Regions from separate parts of the Paenibacillus sp. A3M_27_13 genome, predicted to be linked through region 3. Evidence: riboswitches for the same ligand, from Rfam matches in the RefSeq annotation. Region 3 holds a riboswitch; each other region holds the start of a gene.
What was found. Region 3 has a riboswitch for cyclic di-AMP ahead of NLX82_RS26665 (C40 family peptidase). Riboswitches for the same ligand answer to the same signal wherever they lie in the genome.
Positions count from the first base shown of each region.

Region 1: linked by a shared signal. The riboswitch ahead of NLX82_RS17415 (TrkH family potassium uptake protein) and the one ahead of NLX82_RS26665 (C40 family peptidase) in region 3 are both predicted to bind cyclic di-AMP.
Region 2: linked by a shared signal. The riboswitch ahead of NLX82_RS08330 (hypothetical protein) and the one ahead of NLX82_RS26665 (C40 family peptidase) in region 3 are both predicted to bind cyclic di-AMP.
Region 4: linked by a shared signal. The riboswitch ahead of NLX82_RS26160 (resuscitation-promoting factor) and the one ahead of NLX82_RS26665 (C40 family peptidase) in region 3 are both predicted to bind cyclic di-AMP.

Region 1 is NZ_JANAVE010000004.1:247,269-252,106, forward strand. Features, by position in the region: gene NLX82_RS17405 (LysR family transcriptional regulator) at 1-538, shown strand, start outside; gene NLX82_RS17410 (potassium channel family protein) at 544-1,221, opposite strand; gene NLX82_RS17415 (TrkH family potassium uptake protein) at 1,329-2,669, opposite strand; cyclic di-AMP (ydaO/yuaA leader) riboswitch at 3,079-3,231, opposite strand; gene NLX82_RS17420 (CPBP family intramembrane glutamic endopeptidase) at 3,493-4,838, shown strand, end outside.
Region 2 is NZ_JANAVE010000002.1:402,865-407,702, forward strand. Features, by position in the region: gene NLX82_RS08310 (hypothetical protein) at 1-210, opposite strand, end outside; gene NLX82_RS08315 (urease accessory protein UreF) at 507-1,244, opposite strand; tRNA gene NLX82_RS08320 (tRNA-Leu) at 1,513-1,595, shown strand; gene NLX82_RS08325 (glutathione peroxidase) at 1,741-2,226, opposite strand; cyclic di-AMP (ydaO/yuaA leader) riboswitch at 2,693-2,865, shown strand; gene NLX82_RS08330 (hypothetical protein) at 2,981-3,376, shown strand; gene NLX82_RS27705 (potassium-transporting ATPase subunit F) at 3,560-3,637, shown strand; gene kdpA (potassium-transporting ATPase subunit KdpA) at 3,789-4,838, shown strand, end outside.
Region 3 is NZ_JANAVE010000014.1:44,002-48,839, forward strand. Features, by position in the region: gene NLX82_RS26655 (M1 family metallopeptidase) at 1-1,185, shown strand, start outside; gene NLX82_RS26660 (hypothetical protein) at 1,197-2,024, shown strand; cyclic di-AMP (ydaO/yuaA leader) riboswitch at 2,301-2,438, shown strand; gene NLX82_RS26665 (C40 family peptidase) at 2,444-2,944, shown strand; gene NLX82_RS26670 (GNAT family N-acetyltransferase) at 3,248-3,754, shown strand; gene NLX82_RS26675 (4a-hydroxytetrahydrobiopterin dehydratase) at 3,833-4,132, opposite strand; gene NLX82_RS26680 (hypothetical protein) at 4,250-4,543, opposite strand; gene motA (flagellar motor stator protein MotA) at 4,731-4,838, shown strand, end outside.
Region 4 is NZ_JANAVE010000013.1:10,903-15,740, reverse strand. Features, by position in the region: gene rsmA (16S rRNA (adenine(1518)-N(6)/adenine(1519)-N(6))-dimethyltransferase RsmA) at 1-286, opposite strand, end outside; gene rnmV (ribonuclease M5) at 294-839, opposite strand; gene NLX82_RS26160 (resuscitation-promoting factor) at 986-2,134, opposite strand; cyclic di-AMP (ydaO/yuaA leader) riboswitch at 2,406-2,688, opposite strand; gene NLX82_RS26155 (TatD family hydrolase) at 2,890-3,660, opposite strand; gene NLX82_RS26150 (HD domain-containing protein) at 3,703-4,838, opposite strand, start outside.

The DNA.
Region 1 (4,838 bases), on a different contig from region 3:
GCTCACCGGTAAAACCCATGAAATCGTCGCCTTTGTACGTGATAAAAAAGCAGACGCCGGTATTGTCGGGTCTGCCATTCATGAAGCCGGACTGCGTTGCATTCCGCTATTTGATGATCATTTGGAGCTTGTTGTTCCCATTGGACATGAATTAACCGTCAAGACAGGAACGGCCTCGATGAAAGATCTACAAGGATTGCCGATGATTATATTCTCCAAAGGAACCTGGTACCGCAGTCTGACGGATGACTTATTCCAGCGCAGCGGCATCATGCCGGATATCCGCATGGAAATCGACTCCTTCGAGGCAATTGTACGCCTGCTTCCAACCTGTAAGGCTTCCGCCTTGCTACCCAAATCCTATTTGCGCAGCGAACTATTACGGGATAATGGACTCACTGCATTATACTTGCCCGATTTGAAGGAGACACGCCGAACGACCTCCCTCATTTACTCGGAGACGACCGATCTCGGTCCGACAGCACGACGCTGGATTAGCGAGACACGTGCGTCGTTTGCAGGCTATCGTATGGTGTAGAGGGTTTAGCCCTCTTCATTGACATTAACAACCTCATCCTCAAAGCGACCGATATTGTCATTCGAGCCGATGATGACCATAATATCGTCTGCTTTTAGCCGATCCATAGCCGTCGGTGCGATCAGGATACCGTTCGCCGTATGAAGCGCCACGACACTACAACCAAAGCGAGTACGGGCATTTAGCTCTGCTAGCGTTTTGCCATTCAGACATGCAGGTACATTGAGTTCCACAATACTGTATTCTTTGGACAACTCCAAATAATCGAGCAAATTAGGCGTGACTAGCTGATGAGCCACCCGGATACCCATATCCCGTTCTGGATAAATGATCCGGTCCACACCGAGCTTCTCTAACGCACGCCCGTGCAGCACAGATATGGCTTTGGCTACGACTTTTTTCACACCCAGCTCCTTCAGCAAAATGGCGGTCAGGATGCTTACCTGAATGTCATCACCAATAGCAACAATGCCGCAATCGAAATTACGGATGCCCAGTGATCGCAATGAGTCTTCATCGGTAGCGTCCGCAACGACAGTATGTGTCAACATCTCACTCATACTGTCCACAACATCCTCATTCCGGTCAATGCCTAGCACCTCGCACCCCATATCCACCAATTGCAAAGCCAGGCTTGAGCCAAACCGTCCCAAGCCAATAACTACAAACTGCTGCGTTTTCATATCTACTCGAAAACTCCCTTATCTGAATCAATTTCATAAATGAGGATTTTGCAAAAATCCTGAAATAATTAAATCAACGAAATGTATACTACATATCATGAAATGATTCATCCTATAATCATTTTGCCTTCCGGATGACGATATAATTCTTTACCCTTTTTCGGCCCCAGTGCATAAGCTAGCGTGAGTGGCCCCAGTCTACCTGCAAACATCGTCAGGGTAATCACCAGCTTACCTATGACTGTCAAATCAGGTGTAAGCCCCATCGACAGCCCCACCGTACCAAACGCAGACACCGTCTCGAACAAGATCATCAGAAAATGATGATCTTCGGTTGCCGACAAAATCATGGTCACCCCGATCACGAACAGCAGCCCCAGCAGTGTAATGGTCAAAGCCTTGTAAATTCGTCCCTGCGCAAGTCGGTACCTGAACAGCACAATATCTTCACGCCCCCGTAGCATCGAAATCACGGCTCCAATGAGCAGCGCGAATGTTGTGGTCTTAATCCCGCCTCCAGTAGAGCCAGGAGAAGCCCCGATAAACATGAGTATGATGATAAAAAACTGCGTAGCCTGCCGCAAGCCTGCAATGTCCAGTGTATTGGCACCTGCGGTACGAGGGGTTACGGACTGGAATAAAGATCCCAGCAGTTTCCCCCCCCAATCAAGCGAGCCAAGAGTCTTTGGATTCGTAAACTCAAATACAAAAATCACGAGCGTGCCGACTACAATCATAGCGCCCGTCATGCTGAGTACCACCTTAGTATGCAAGGAAAGTCTCTTGCGCTTGCGATATTCTGCCAGGTCCGACATCACTACAAAACCAATTCCGCCTGAAATAATCAGGAACATAGCTGTAAAATTAACAATCGGATCATATACATAACCTGTCAGGCTGCGAAAGTGCCCGAATAAGTCAAAACCAGCATTGTTAAACATGGAGATGGCATGCCAAATCCCAAAATAAATCGCCCTGCCTACAGGCATATCAAACGACCAGCGAATCGCAAATATTGCAGCACATACGCCCTCAATGACCAGCGAGTACAGCAGCACCTTACGAATCAATCCGACAATTCCTTCGACAGAGGTCTGATTCATCGCTTCCTGTAAAATGAGGCGCTCCCGTAAGGAAATCCGACGTTTGAACACCAGCGCGATCAAGGTAGCCATAGTCATAAAGCCCAGGCCGCCGATCTGAATGAGCGCAGCGATAACAACTTGACCAAAGGTTGTAAAAAAGGTCCCCGTATCCTTTACGACAAGCCCTGTAACACAGGTCGCGGAAGCGGCAGTAAACAAAGCGTCTATAAACGCAAGTGGCTTTCCTGTTGTATTGGAGATCGGCAGCATTAACAATAAACTACCTATTAGAATGATAATGGCAAAACCCGCAACGAATATCTGCGGTGGAGAAAGCCGGAGCCAGCTTGCATTGGGATTCATCTATTCATCACTTCTCTCCTAATCCTTAAAACTATAAAAACAGTGATTTAATACGGTGTAAGCCCGCTACGCGTTCCATTTGATCTTCCGATCGTCGTTGCCCCTAATTTTTTTGATTTTTCCAAACCTTTAGTAACTATAATTAGCATTCCCTGAATACAGGAAGAATGCATGTCAAGCACTACTCTGCCCCCTGTGCTATTGGCGGGCAGCAGCGAAGGAAGCAGAATTGTTCTGAAGAAGCGAAGCGTTTGCCTTTATCTCCGGATTTTAACCATTAAAGGGGTTATACAATCAAAAAATCCGGGGATAACAGCAATCGGAAGAATAATCTGCACCCGCAGCGGTCTAACCAATCCAAACACTTTTATACGCACAAAAATAGACACCGGAAAACCGAGTGCCTGACTTGGTTCCTGCTCATAGCCTACGAGGTTAGCTGACGGATTCGGGCAGCACAGTATGCCCTATTTACACATCCAATCCAGCAGGATCGGCTGTAAAATTCACCCCAGTAACATGGTTCCCCCGTTTTCTCATAGAAATTCGGCTCAACTGTATATCATTACCTATGTATTTTATAGGCATTGCCTCAAGATTATAATCCTTCTATATCCAGATCACAAAACCGATTTCGCCGAAAAAACGTGAAATTGGCTTTATTTTGCGAATGGGCATCGTTTAATCGCAGCTTATCTTATTTTATTGGAACTTTAAAGTGCTTTCACTCTATTTTCATGAATATCGCTGGTCTGTTGGCGGGAACCTGTGCAGTATGATATCTTTAATGGATGTTCTTATTTACAGATTAAGGAGGAAACTCATGAATCCTATCGGGAAACCGGTCGTGCTCACGGCCAACTTCAAAAAATTAGGCTTGCTGGGCGGGATTGGCCTGATTTGCTTTTTTATCTTTCAATTGCTTATTCCCTCGCTTAGTAATCCGAGTCCAGAATCAGTAATGAACGCAAAGGTCATCAGCAAACAAGAAGCGGTCATACACGCATTGGACTTTGCCCGCTCCGAGTTGGGCTATACTGAATCACAGCCAGAGGAGCCTGTCGTGACCTATCAGGCCGAAACAGATTTGTACGGTTATTTATCTAGAGAAAAACTGCTTCAACAGTACGACCGTACATGGAAGAAAAATTACCCTTACGAAACCTTTCGGGTTGATCTGCCTGAATCCTCAGCGAAAAGCAAACTGCAAATTCATGTGGATTTATCCACTGGGAAGGTCGTTAGCTTTAAACGGATCACCTCCAGTACCAATTACACACAGGCTGATATTTCTACGGATGAAGAAGCACGTAACAGGCTTATACGTGTAGCTGAGGACGGCATGACGCTTGAAGCCAAGGAGCAGGCGGCCGCAGTATGGGTTAAGCGCTTTGGTTTTAAGCCGTCGGACTTGAAGCTCGCCACCACTGAAAAAGAAGGTGGATTAAAGTATACCGTAGACGATAAAAAAATCGGCGCCTCGGTACTTACATTGGCTTTTACTTTCGAAGACGGTGATGTTCGCTCCTTCTCTCAAAGCTTTTCGGCCCCGTCGTCCTATACCGATTATATCGAAAAGCAAACATTTTGGGCGAATTGGATGACCTATGCGGGTTATGCCCTATTTAGCTTTGTGCTGGGTGTTCTTGCCATTGTGTATGCGTCACTCACCCGACGACATACTTCATTTGTACGCGGCATTGTTCTGTCCGTTATATACTTTATTGCAAGTATAGCTGGGACAATGAACATGCTGCCTTTATTGCAAGCAGAAGCAGGCGGTAAGGGCATGCTTATATTTCTTATGGTGTTCCAGATTGGTGTTACCTTCTTCATGGCAGTAGCGCTCTACTTCTCCTTGGTCGGCGGTGACGGGCTTATGCGTCAGGTTGGACTGAATGCATGGCCGCGTGCGAAAGAGCCGGGCTACGGGCTGTATGTGCTTCGCAGTATGTATGTTGGCTACTTGTGGGCCTTTATTTTACTCGGGGTACAATCCATCTTATTCTTTATACTGGAGCGCACATTTAATACATTCTCCACAACAGATGCCACGCAATCCCCTTACAATATGGCTTATCCATGGTTACTGCCGATTATGGCCTGGATGGCAGGTATTGGAGAAGAGACTGTCTACCGTCTGTTTGGTATTCCGATGGTCAAAAAAAT
Region 2 (4,838 bases), on a different contig from region 3:
TGCCTCCTTATAATCGTTATCGTCGATGTTCAGAATTGCAGCAACTTGTTTTCTGTACCTTTGTGCTTTGCGGGTGCCGTGAATCAGATTGGACAAGCGTGAAGGCGGAATATTGTGTGTCTCACAAAATGTTTTCTGATCCAGTCGAAGTTCGACAAGCCGTTGTTTGATGGCCCACCCGAAGGAGGTGACAGGCATTTTGTTATTCAAGAGAAATCGCCCCTTACGGATTCTTGCGGAATAATTGGTGTGTTATAATAATCATCAGTAAACATGTTAGAATTAACCATCTAACACTATGATACACTTTTATACGTGTTTTTACAATCGTAAATGCGTCATTTTGTTGAATTAATTACTTAATTAAGTGCTAGGTGGTTCTGATAATCCGTCTAGAGTCTGCTAATGCTGTGAATTGCGATTATATGTGGATAAAAAACACTCTGCCACCTGAGGAAAGGGACAGAGTGTTTTTGGTGTTGTGACCACATTGGCGAAACGACGCATCAGGGGGATGCTGGAAGGCGTTTGAATAGACCTGAGGAGGAAAACAGTCTAGGTTCATCCAATTGGTTATTATGGCTCATATAAAGAGGTAGAGTGATGTAGGAGCTGGACCAATGTCTGTGAAGAAAGCGACGCTGAGATGCAGTTGGCTCAGGTTGGTTAAGCTTCTTCCAGGCAGAGAGGAGCTCGCTTGTCATACGCTCCATAAGAGGGTTCTTTTCCTCATAAGGAGGATTGAGTAGTTTGAAGGCATCTTCCACACAGAAGGACACTGCTGCGCTAAGATAGCCGTGAACGGTCTGTTCTACATCGTTTCCGAGGAGGAAGTTAATCCAGGTGTGAACGGTAGCGAGTGTGCCAATCGCATTGTATTGAATGAGTATAGATTCCAACTGGTCAAATTCAAGCCAAGGATAAAGAGCCTTAGCGAGCTTGAGCAGACGCTGACCGGATAGACGAAACTCCTTCACATGCTGCCAGGAGGGACGTTGGGTATGCAGCATCTTATCAATGAGGGCGATCCGCCAACTGTCATTCTGCTGGATGGCGACATACAGACTTTTGATAGCCATGCCGTCAACGGTTGTAAATTGAGGATACAAATCATCCAGCATGTAATGTTCCAGGTCTTGTAGACTGTTCAAATGTCCGTTACGCGATAGTTTCTCCAGTCCGTTAAAACGGGTGAAGCCACCAACAGGTAGGGAAGGGTCCAACAATAATGCATAGTTCAGCAAGCGGTTGCCTTTATGCAAGGTGGTTCGCCTCCTCGAAGTGAATCCTTATGTTATGTTATGTTATTTTACTTTTTACTTGGGGATAACGAAAAATATTCGAAATATATGTAATATATATTTACATTTAAATAGCTTTTGTGTCAAATTAAATATTCTTATCGCTCATATATGTTAGTTAAAATAACAAATAAAATAATTATTATATTTTTGTTTACAAATAGTTGATGAGAGAGTATAATAAATCTGTTGCCTCATTACATTATGATTTGCGGTCGTGGTGGAATGGCAGACACGCTATCTTGAGGGGGTAGTGGGCGTACGCCCGTGGAGGTTCGAGTCCTCTCGACCGCATTATATGCAATACTCAGTTAAAAAAGCATCCTGACACGGTTTACGTGAAGGGATGCTTTTTTTGTTAAGCATTTTTCGTTATATCCTTTAGCCACAGAACAACGGTAGACAACCGGTCGTTTATTAACTGTGATAAAGAAGGATGTCAGTTTTGCTGCAAAAGCTTCTCTATATCTCCCGCCAGCTTATCTGGAGTGGTTTGCGGTGCATAGCGCTTAAATACGTTACCTTCTCGTGTAATTAAGAATTTAGTAAAATTCCATTTGATCGCTTTGGACCCTAATACCCCCGGAGCAGTTTGGGTCAGGTAACGAAATAAGGGGTGCGCTTGATCGCCATTGACATCTGTCTTGGCGAACATCGGAAAGGTAACACCATAATTGATCTGGCAAAACTCGGAAATCTCCTCGCTGGAACCTGGCTCTTGTTTGGCAAACTGGTTGCTGGGAAATCCCAAAATTTCGAGCCCCTGTTCATGGTACTGGTCATATAGCTCTTGTAGCGCTTTGTATTGGGGGGTTAACCCACATTTGCTGGCAGTGTTCACGATAAGCAGAACGTTCCCTTCATATGTGGATAACGGAATTTTTTTCCCTTGCAGGGTGTGCGCATCATATTCATAAACGGTCATAGTATCTCTCCTTATTCAATATTCAGCAATTAAATTGTAAGCAATTAAAAGCAAGGTTGCAAGTTTGGAAAAGCTATATCAAGCCTTTAGCCGCTGTAAAATCGTATTTTGTTCAAAACAGTAAATCGCACCGCAAATGGAGCGAATTAAGGTGTTTCTTCTTATAAAAGCGGGTTCAATCGGTGTTTAGCTGGTACATATAGCGTATTTTCTTCTCTTTTTACAAAAAAAGGCCAAAAACGCTCTACCCTACGCCAATATTGACATGCTTGTCATTTTCGAAAAGGGATGAAAAACAGAGATTGAAGGAGCTGTGAGAAGCATAGTTGCATTGTAAGCGCTATTATTAATATCCTAGGCTCTAAAGGCCGATTTATAACCCCGCAGTTGAGCTTTACAGTCTTCCATGCGCGGGTGTATGATTCAAGACGTAATTTCAAATTAACTTGAATGAAGTAACAACGAAATGTCTATAGCGCTGAATTTTGCAGTTGCAAAAGCGGGGGAACCAATCGAGATTGTACGGCTTCGGAAGCCGTGTGTCTCATGGGGTGAATTTTCAGGTCAAGTGCCAGAAATAGGGCGACTCTCACGTCCGAATCCGACAGCTAACCTCGTAAGCGTACAGGGAGAGGCAACAAACCGCCGTGTGCAGCCATGGTTTATTTTATCATGGATATGTAAGAAGCCGGAGGAAAGCCTTTTTCCTTCGGCTTCTTTTTGTTGTCTTTTTATACCGGGAGAGGAGCTACTGATGGAAGGTCGGTTAATTATTGTCACTGCACCGAATGAAGCGGGCAGAAGTTTTGTGAAATTGCTTATTTTCAAAAAATTGGCGTTTGCAGTTCTCACGAATAGCGCCCAGGAGGAACGACAGCTCAAAAAAATGGGTGTGGAGCACATTGTCCGCATCAATACCATGCAAGCGGGAAAATGGAATTTTCCAAAAAAAGAAATTGGTAGTGTGTATTTGTTCGAGAACAGCTTGAATCTGACGTGCCGTTTCCTGCAAATATGTCGGCCGCTAACATCGGAATCGATCTATGTTATTACGCACGGCTGTAATCCACAAGGAATTTATCGGGGATTGGGAGCGGATCATGTGATCTACACATTGAACGGAGAGGTGGGTTTTCTGCTGAACGGATAAGCACTTATAACATAGTTGTTTTATGATTTTATGATCAAATAAGAATGGCGATCTGAGGACCGATACGGAGGGTATAAACATGATGGATATATACATGCTGCTCGTCATGGCTGTGAGTTATGGAGTGATACTGCTGTTTGTACGCTGGTGTGATGCGCAGACCTCTAAAGGAGGACGAAGAGGATGATCGTTATACTTGGGCTTACGGCTATTGTGTTTATGTATTTAATCTACGCACTCCTGAACCCTGAAAAGTTCTAGTCAGCTATAGGGGATAGAGCGGGCGGGAACAACAGATCTGAATATTAAGCATCATAGGTAGCGGGTTTTCGCAAACGTGTGCACACAATTGGTGCTCTGGAAGCAGGTCTGTTGTTCCAAACGCAGGAGCATTTTGAAGGAGGAATAAAGGATGGAGCTGCTTCAAATTGGAATTGTGATCGTCATATTGCTGCTCTTGGTAAAGCCAGTGGGCACCTATATGTATCATGTATTCTCGAATGAACCCAATCGGACGGATCGGATTTTTGGCGGAACAGAAAAGCTGATTTATAAGATAGTAGGATTGAAGAAGCTAGAAAGCATGCGTTGGACTACGTATGTTATGAGTTTCATTGCAACGAATGTCGTGCTTGTGGCGATCAGCTACTTGCTGTTGCGTTTACAGGGAATGCTTCCTGGTAATCCGGCTGGAAACAGTAATATGGAAGCATCACTAGCTTTTAATACGGTAATCAGCTTTATGACGAATACGAATCTCCAACATTATAGCGGAGAAAGCGGGCTTACGTATCTGACACAGATGGCGTTCGTCACGATGATGATGTTCACTTCGGCTGCTTCCGGTTTTGCGGTTGCTGCGGCTTTTATGAGAGGATTGACGCGGCGCGGTGAAGGGATGGGCAATTTCTTTCAAGATTTTATTAAAGCCATTATAAGGATTTTCCTGCCGCTGGCCTTTGTGCTTACGCTGGTGCTGGTTGGATTGAAGGTACCACAGACGCTACAGCCTACGGCGGATCTTACGACGCTGAGCGGAACACAGCAGCAGATTTCTATGGGGCCCATTGCTTCTCTGGAGTCCATCAAGCATTTGGGGACGAATGGAGGCGGTTATGCGGGAGCTAACTCTGCGCATCCTTTTGAAAATCCAAGTCCTTGGACGAACGTGCTGGAAATTTTGGCAATGTGGGTAATGCCGGCTTCGTTGCCGTATACCTTTGGACTGTTTGCCCGTAATCGTAAGCAGGGCTGGATTATTTTTAGCTCCATGATGGTATTGTTTCTTATTTTACTATCTATTACGTACGTGTCTGAAAAGACAGGTAACCCGTTAATCCAGACACTGGGTGTGGATGCTTCTCAAGGAAGCATGGAAGGGAAAGAGGTTCGTTTCGGCATTGGACAATCGGCTTTATTCACTGCGGTCACAACAGCGGCAACGACAGGTTCGGTCAATAAT
Region 3 (4,838 bases):
ACTCATATCGTAGCAGCGACCGGATTTCCCACCCGTGGTGCCGTCCGACAGAACGGCCAAAAAATATATCAATTTTATGCCGATGATGTACACGATTTTGCCTGGTCCGCTTCACCCAACTTTGTAACCGTAGAAGAACCCTTTTCTTCTGCTGAAGTCCCTGGTGTCAAAATCAAGCTCTACCTTGACCCGTCGCACAAGGAGCTCAAAGGGCGCTATATGAGCGCAGCGAAGGCCGCTCTTTCGTACTACAGCAAATGGTACGGGCCTTATCCATATTCCACCCTATCCATCGTGGTTCCACCCAAATCAGGCAATGGAGCCGGCGGTATGGAGTATCCGACACTCATCACAGCCGCTGCTGCGGGTAATCTAAATCCTGGCTATAGTCTGGAACGAACATTAGTTCATGAGATTGGACATCAATATTTCTACGGAATGGTAGCCAATAACGAATTTGAGGAGCCGTGGCTGGATGAAGGCTTCACCTCCTATGCAGAGGAGCGGCTTATGGAGCAAGAATATGGGCTTACCCCCAACTTGCCATTACAATCGGGACAGATAGCCTCCCCACAGCCGCTAAACCGCGAGTCATGGAAGTACGGCTCGGCTGCTGAGTACGCGCAAAACGCCTACTCTCGAGGCAAGCTGGTACTACGGGGCATTGAACGTCAGGTGGGTATGAAAAAAATGGATCGGATTATGCGGACCTACGTCCAGACGTACCGATTCAAGCATCCATCCTCCCAGGATTTTCAACGTATCGTGGAGAGAGCCACCGGACGCTCATGGAGCCACTATTTTGAACAGTATGTATATGACGGCCAGATGGCGGACTTTTCGGTGGATCATATCACGAACCAAAAGCTGGAGAATGGATATGAAGCAGTCGTGACGGTCAGCAAAAAAGGGGCGGATTATCCCAAGATCCCTGTCCAATTTACCTTCAAGGATGGTACCACGATATTCAAGGCTTGGGACGGCGTGGGCAAAAGCACAACTTTTCGGATCAAAAGTACTTCTCCCGTTTCCTATGTAACCCTTGATCCTCTATATACCATTGCACTGGAGAACAAGCACATTAACAATAGCCTAAAAGCCGAATTGGACGAAAAGCAACAAACCCGTTGGAATGTAAGTGTAACCAAGCTGTTAGAAACACTGCTTGGAAGTCTGTCATGGTGAGGTGTCTATAGATGCGGACTGTTATAAAAGAGGGCTGGGCGCTGGTGCGCATACGATTCTATATCGTTATCATTTTATTTCTGTATCGACTACTGTGGGGGGTGTTTCTCTATCGGCTGGTGCAGTCTGCCGTTATCCCGCTACTGCTCCGTTATCCTGATCAGGGTCAAAACGAGCTGGGACAGACCTTGTTTTGGATGGAGAGCCAGATTGCTCTGATGGACAGCCGGGAAGTACATGTGTATTTGTGGATACTACTAGGGGCGACTGTACTACGCATACTGATCACTCCCTTCATTAGAGCCGGAATATATCAAAGCCTGCATACCGATGCGACTGAACCGCAAAGCCTGTCCTTTTTCAAGGGTATGAAACGCCATGGCATGTCGTCGTTGTTGTATTACACCATCGAGTTGGGACTGCTGCTGCTTCCCGCCTTTTGGGTAGTACCGAGACTCTACCCTATTGTAGCAGGAACGCTTCAATCTCCCTCTTACCTGCTGCATTTATTGCCCTATGCCATGGGGTGGATGGCTTACGGATGGTTCATTCGGCAGTGCATCCTGTATATGCAACTGGGGACTGTCGGTGGTCACGCCATACTATCGTCCCTGCTCGCCTTCTTTCGCCAGTTCCTCCCAGCTGTCGGTATATCCCTTTTGCTCGGTGCTTGTGTGCTGCTGGTCTTCGGTCTATTTGGCACCGTGGCGATGATTTGGACTGGTATGCTGGCGCTCATTCTCCAGCAATCGTATCATTTTGTTACTAGTCTGGTCAGGCTGTGGCATATCAGTTCGCAGTACAGACTATGGCATACCTATATCTCCAGTAGAAGTTAAGCCCTGCCTTTATGTTTTTTACTTCATTTCCGTCTGTCGAAAAATCTTGATTCATATCCGCGCAAACGACACATAACTGAATACTGTTAACAACATCTGTTCCTGGGACATTAGGAGCAGATTTTTTTTGTAACTTTTTGCAATGAAACATTTGCCAAAGCCAGCCGTCTTTGTTACAATAATCGCAGTGAACTGATAGTAACAACTTTGTAATCTTTATTGTAACCTTTATCTCAAAAATAACGTTATTGTGAATACTGCTCTCCAAGGTGCACATCTTAAGTTAAGCCTAATTCCTGGCACCTAGGAAGCGGGGGAACCAGTTTGGGTGAATTGATCTCGCAACAGAGTGGTCATAGGGGAACCTTCTACCGAATCCTTAAGCTAACCTCGCAGGCATTGGAAGGGGTATATTTTTTTTGAAGAAGAAGCTAACGATCGCAGCTATGGGTCTTGCCATTGCCTTTACATCTTTTACATTCGGTGGCGGCAGTGCATATGCAGACTCTAAGATGGACCAGGTCATTCAAGATGCCAAAGGAACGAGCTACAGAAGCGGAGGCACTACACTCGAGGGATTCGATTGCTCCGGCTTCACAATGTATGTATTCAACAAACTGGGAATTAAACTTCCGCATCAATCCGGATCACAATTCAAAATGGGATCTTCTGTATCCCGCGATGAAATGAGACCTGGAGACCTGGTGTTCTTCAACACCACAGGAAGAGGCATTTCCCATGTAGGTATCTTCGTAGGTGAAGGGAAATTTGCCCACTCCTCGACTTCACGTGGTGTAGTAGTTAGCTCACTGAACGAAAATTATTACGCTAACCGCTATGTCGGTGCAAAAAGAATTATGAGCACAGACGCTTACCATTCTGTAGCTTCAGAAATTCCTGATGACGACAACGTAGAATAACTAACGCACAGCAAGCTAACCCTAGCCGCAATTTGATTCTGGCCGGAATCGAATTGCGGTTTTTTATGTCCACAACATCAGCAATTATTATCATTACTGACGAACTGAAGCCTCAAAAGGTTTCAATTTTAGCGAACATCGTCGGTTTTACCGTCAGCGCTGGGGGAGCATATGAGCAGTAAATCCTTCTTATTCAATGTATACCCGACTTGAGTATGAAATAAACACGCTTGCCATTCCCCTGCAACTTGTCTACAATCTGTTGTTAATGATTGAAGTACCTGTAAAAGGAGGATGGAACACATGCCGGCCTCAATATTCAACTATCGGATCGTACCGATGGACGAGCATCAAGCGGCTGCAATCTGTGAGTGGCGCTATGATCCACCTTATAATATATACGGTTGGCTCCCCTGGGAACAAATGAAGGCGCTTGAAGTCGAATTTGGAAGTCCCACGCTTCGCCAAGAGCAATATGTTGCCGTACTGGATGAAGAGAATAAGCTGACGGGATTTGCTCAATATTTTCCTATGATCGGTGTGACCCGGCTAGGTCTTGGAATGCATCCTGAAAGATGCGGACATGGCAAAGGCGCTGATTTTGTCCGTGCCATTGCAGAGGAAGCACAACGACGCAACCCGAAGAATGAAATTGATCTAGAGGTACTCACTTGGAATGGGCGCGCTATCCGGGCTTACAAGGCGGCTGGATTTGAGCTTACAGATACCTATGAACGCCAGACTCCCGATGGCAAAAAACCGTTTTTTTGTATGGTATATCGTCCCGAACACCAAACCCAGGTTCTATGATAAAAGCGCCTTCGGCATACAACCGCGATGTTGTATAGCGAAGGCGCTTTTATCATCATACGACAGATCATTACAAGCTCAATGACTGCTGCGCATTTTTTCAAAAGCTTCATTATATTGTTGGGCTTCCTTAATATCCACGGCCATAATACCGCCGTCGTCCCAAGAGGTCAAACGCAGAGTCACGGTCTTGTAATCAATCGTAATAAATGGATGATGATTGAATGCTTCAGATATAGCGGCAACTTCATCCACGAATGCAATCCCTTTCATAAAACTGGAAAAATTATATTTCCGAACGATCCAACGTCCTTCCTCCAGTTCCCAGCCCTCCAGTTTCTCCAGATGTGCTTCAATCTCTTCTTGTGTAAAAGGCATGTTACGAACTCCTCCCCGTTTATACGGAAGCCTTTCGACCGCTTAAATACGGCCAAAACTACGATATATTGGTGTACATATTACCACGGCCCCGTTGATAAATCCATAAGACAGACCTCAAATCAAAGGGACTGACGTCAGCTCCTCGTCTCCAATGAGTACATAGATACGATGCTGCTCCGGCTCATAGATCACAACGCCACTGCCTACAGTGATTATGGGCTCTGTACCCAGTGCATAAAATAAGTCTTCTGCCAAAGCTTCATTGACTTCCTGGCGTCCCGCCGGGTCCAGCCTGTCCCAATCTTCTGCTTCCATCTCAAAAAATTCATAGCTGTCTGGGATGCGTCCCACAGCCTCTGTCAAATCGTTCAAAATTTGTTCATACTCACGCCCATGCTTTACTCCCATGCCATTTCCTCCAATGGTTCCGCCATTCAATACATAATCACCTTATTATACCGGAAATTCGCACTTAACAAAAAAGAGAGTTTTGTCGATAAATACTATAATCCGTCTTGTAATGACGCGCTTGGGGCAAGGACGACCCCGGCGGCATGAAAGGATTCAAAATCTATTCTCATGGATGAGGTGTATCATGCAAATTTCAACCATTATCGGACTTGTGCTCGGGATTATGTCACTGGTCGTCGGGATGATCTTAAAAGGCGCTCCGGTCGTCAATCTGGTCAATAATCCCGCTGCT
Region 4 (4,838 bases), on a different contig from region 3:
CGTAAGGGGCCAACACTTCTTCGAGAATTGGCAGTAGCCGCTGGTCAATCTCGACAGCGGTAACTGCCTTGGCTGATTGGGCCAGCTTCTCGGTCAAAGCACCAATCCCAGGACCGATCTCAAGTGCGCCCTTCGTCTCATCCAATCCGGCAGCATTTACAATCTTATTGAGAATATTTTGATCAATCAGGAAATTTTGTCCCAAACTCTTTTTGAACGAAAAACCGTGCCGTTGAATAATGTCCTTCGTACGCCGCGGTGTTGCTATATCTTGAATCCCTGTCATACGGATATCACAATCCTTCACTTTCAATTTGTGCCAGCGCCCCGGCAAATTCCTCGCGGCTGATCTGAAATACAGAGAGCCGTTTATGTAGCTGCTTTCCGTTACAATAACCAATACCCAGCACATTCCCTAAGGCCATACGGCGTGCAGCAGCATTGGGGTGGGTGATGAGTCCAGCATCAATCAGGTCCGCCCACTCAATCAGCGGGTCGGCGCCTTCCACTGTCGTATGGACCCGTGCAAGAGCGTGTCTGATCGCTTCCGGTGAGGCATTCTCCACGCCAATATCTCCTTTGCGCGTCGCTTCTGCCTCGGGTATAAAGGCCTGCTTGCAGCCGGGTACCTTGGAAGCGATAATCTTACGGATGCGCTCCCCTGCATGATCGGGATCGGTTAAAATGATGACCCCCCGCCGCTCCTGCGCCAATGCAATTTTACGCAGCGTCATTTTATTAATGGCTGAGCCGCCAGTTTCTATCGTATCCGCTTCAACAGCGCGGCGAATGGCCACCGTATCATCCCGGCCCTCTACCACGATCACTTCCTTGATCATTTGCGTTTCCCTCCACTGCTACACAGCAAGCTATATTTATCTTTCCCTGCTTTTGAAAACAAAATAAGAAGAGGATATCCTCTTCTTAGCATGGCATAACTATGTTGTTAATACTATCGCATTGCCCTCAACATACACAACCTGTTTTAGTTGATTTCAGGCTTTATCGGTCCGATAACATAAACGGTTTTACCGTGCTTACGACCAAATTGGTTGGCTCGGCTCAAACTCTCATAATACACATCGATTTTGTGGCCTTTAATCGCGCCACCGGTATCCTCCGCACGGCGGAAGCCCACCCCTTCGATATACACCCACCAGCCGATTGGAATTACACTCGGATCGACCGCGATGGTGCGTCCTTCCGTGACACGTGCGCCGGATGCAGTACGTGTACCGATACCTGGCTCCTGTGAGGAATACGCCGTCATGGAGACATTTTGTAAAACTTTGCTATATTTAAAATTGACGCCTGCTTTACGGACAGCACTGCCCGAACTAACCGTTGTTGCCTTAACGGCATCATTGGGACCGACGGAAGCAGCCAGAACGACCGGTTTTTTCTTCGTTCCTACTGCAATGACTTTATCCACACGGTTCTGTGCAACTTCCTTGTTAACCAGCTGTTTGGATACCAACTTTCCATCATGATATACCTTTTGAACGTGCTGGACGACCACACCCGATTTGCCGCTTTGAATGACCCGATTATCGCCTTTATAAAGACTCGGATCGGCCGTTTTGATGACCTGATAAGGCACCTGTTTTTTCTGTTCGACCTGCTGTTTCTTCACACGGACGATTTTTATGTCCATGTTAGACGAAACAGAGGCATCCAACGCAGGATAAACTTTATCCGTTGATGATAATTTATAGCCCGAGGTACGAATGGCACCTTCTACTGTATTTTCTGTTGTGTACAGCTTTTTCGTCTCATTGCCTGAAGATACTTTGACTTGATTGGCACGTTTAATGACTACGCGATCGCCATCCTGTATTGCTCCATTTAGCGGCATGGAAACTGTATCATGCGGCTGAAGTGAAATGGAATGCTCGCTCAGCAAATCTTGAAGCTTGGATTCCCGGGTTTCTACCGCAGACGCCTTGCCATCGATGACAAAAAAGACTTGTTTTTTAGATTGCGTGTACATCAGAATTGAAATCATAATCGTTAGCGCGATTAGAAAAATAGCAACCAAAGCAGCCTGGCGCACATTCTCTTGCTTCCAACGCAATACGTAAGACATGCTGGATGAGCGTGACTCATGGGTATCCTTTTTTTGGAAAATGCCCATTTCCTCCGTCCTCCTTACATAGCCCGCCGTCTGGAGTAAGACATAGTTGAGATTTGACGTGACTATAACAGATTTTCTACAAGACAAGCCCAAACTGCGACTGTCCTGCACCATGTACCCGTCTTCGCGGCATGCTGTCCTCCCCTGTTTAACCACAGTATGATGACAGATTTTCTTTTATTCACAACAAAAAAAGCCAGAGAAAGAGACTAGAGAGCTCTTTCGTGGCTTCCGGCATGTGTGAATATGCGGGAAAACTCATGCACGAGATGGCTTCTCTCTTGTTACGCTTACGGGGTTAGCTGTCGGGTTCGGACGTAGAGAGTCGCCCTAGCTTGGGTCAACCGCTCATGGCGGTCGCCTTCACATTCACCCCGAAGACCCAGAAAGAAATCGAAATACGGCTCCTCCACCTATTCAATCCCATTCGGGGAAAGAATTTCGGTCGAGCCGGCTGGCGGAAGAGACGTTCCCTTCTTGCACATATGCCGGACGTACTGTAAGCCATATCGGTTCCCCCGTTCCCTGTAAAAGGGACTCAGCGAGACTGGTTCATGAAATGACTTGTTGATGTTTACATTCAAACAACAATTCACTGAAAAGATGATATCCTGTTTCTATGCATGTTGTAAAGCAGGTTTCAAGTACATTTTTTAAAATATTCGGTTAAAATATTGTAATATTCTCGAGTTTCCTGCAACAAATTCATGATTAGCTTCGTCTATCTCTTTATTTTGATCGATTTCTTCACTTTTTCATTGAATGTCAAATCGTTCCAGGGCATTTTGGGTCGTTATTGACACTAATTCCTCCACTGTAATCCCTTTGATTTGGGCTGCAGCCTCTGCTACCAGTCTCACATGTGCAGACTCATTTCGCTTCCCACGAAACGGATGAGGCGTCAGATAGGGAGCATCAGTTTCAATGAGCAGACGGTCCAGCGGCACCTGTGCGAGCACCTCTTTTGGCTGCTTGGCATTTTTGAACGTTATTGGACCACCAAAGGAAAGGTGAAATCCCATATCCAGCACCATTTTGGCTGTCTCCCAGCTACCCGAAAAGGAGTGCATGACTCCTCCAATCTCACTCGCTTTTTCCTCGCGCAATATCCTAACAATATCTTCATGTGCATCCCGGTTATGAATAACAATGGGCATTTTGAGCTCACGAGCCAGACCAATTTGATTTCGAAACACCCGATGCTGAACATCCTTCGGTGATGTATCCCAATAATAATCCAGACCGATCTCTCCGATGGCTACAACCTTCTTATGACTGCATAACGATGCAATCCATTCTAAATCGCCCTCCTGCATTGTAATAGCATCCTGAGGGTGCCATCCGACTGCCGCATAAATAAAATCATACGTCTCGGCCAATTTCATGGTGGATGGAATGGTCTCACGATTAAATCCGATATTGATCATCCGTGTTACTCCTGATTCGACAGCACGTGCTATAACTTCTTCACGATCTTCGTCAAATTGTGGCGCATCCAAGTGAGTATGAGTGTCGAATAAATCCAAGGTTTACATCTCCTTTTTTTACTTACATTTCTATATAGTTGTCTATTCTTTGACAAAATAATTCCTTATTTCGGCAGGAAGCCTGTCTTTTACCGCGTTCAATTTATTCTGGGGAAAATACATATGATATTTTCCTCGGTGAATACCACTTATTGAGCGCACAATTTCCGAAACTTCGGATATTTCACTCACCTCGCCCTGACGTCCAAGCAGTAAAATCTGGTTGTCCGTCGAGCCACCCTGCCGAAACACATCATAAGGAAGATCTGTCGGAAAATCAATTTCAAAATCATATTCAGGGTGCAAACCAGCCTCTTTCAAAGCTTCTCTAATACTGTCAATGGTATCTGTATCCATATTTTCAATCTCTACATATTTATACAATCTACGGTCCATAAAACGGCTGCTCAAATCACTTAAAATCTCGTCCTTTTCTCGTTTCCACTGGCTAAATACGGTCTGGATTAATGACTCGTCGAGCATCAGATATTGCTCTACTGTAAGCTCTCCTTTCAACAGATCCGGCAGCGGGTCCAGCAGAAAACCAAACTCATATCCGTTTTTAAACAATTCCTTTGCTCGCTTGAAAATTTTACGTAAAAGGATTTCCGAGCTGCGTGTTACAGGATGAAAATAAATTTGCCAATACATCTGATAGCGTGACATTAAATAATCTTCTACTGCATGCATGCCTGATTCCTTCACAACAATTCTCCCATTATGAGGACGCAGCAGTCGTAAAATACGATCCAAATCAATCGTGCCGTAGTTGACACCTGTTGAATGAGCATCCCGCAACAAATAATCCATACGGTCGGCATCTAGCGGACTGGTTACCAAGTTGACAACGATTGGCTTATCATACGTTTTGGCTATAACCGCAGCCACCTTTTGTGGAAGCTTGTCGTCGACTTGCCGTAGCACGGCGTTGATCTTCGTGTCTCCCAGTACAATGCGGCATGTCCAATCCTCATGGTTCATATGAAAGGCTTCCTCAATTGAATGAGAAAATGGGCCATGCCCCACATCATGCAATAGGGCCGCACACAGAGCAACCAGCCTTTCCTCCTTCGGCCAATCTGGGAAATCTCCACGTTCAAATTGAGAAATAATACGTCTCGTAATCTCATATACGCCCAATGAATGTGAAAAACGGCTATGCTCCGCTCCATGAAACG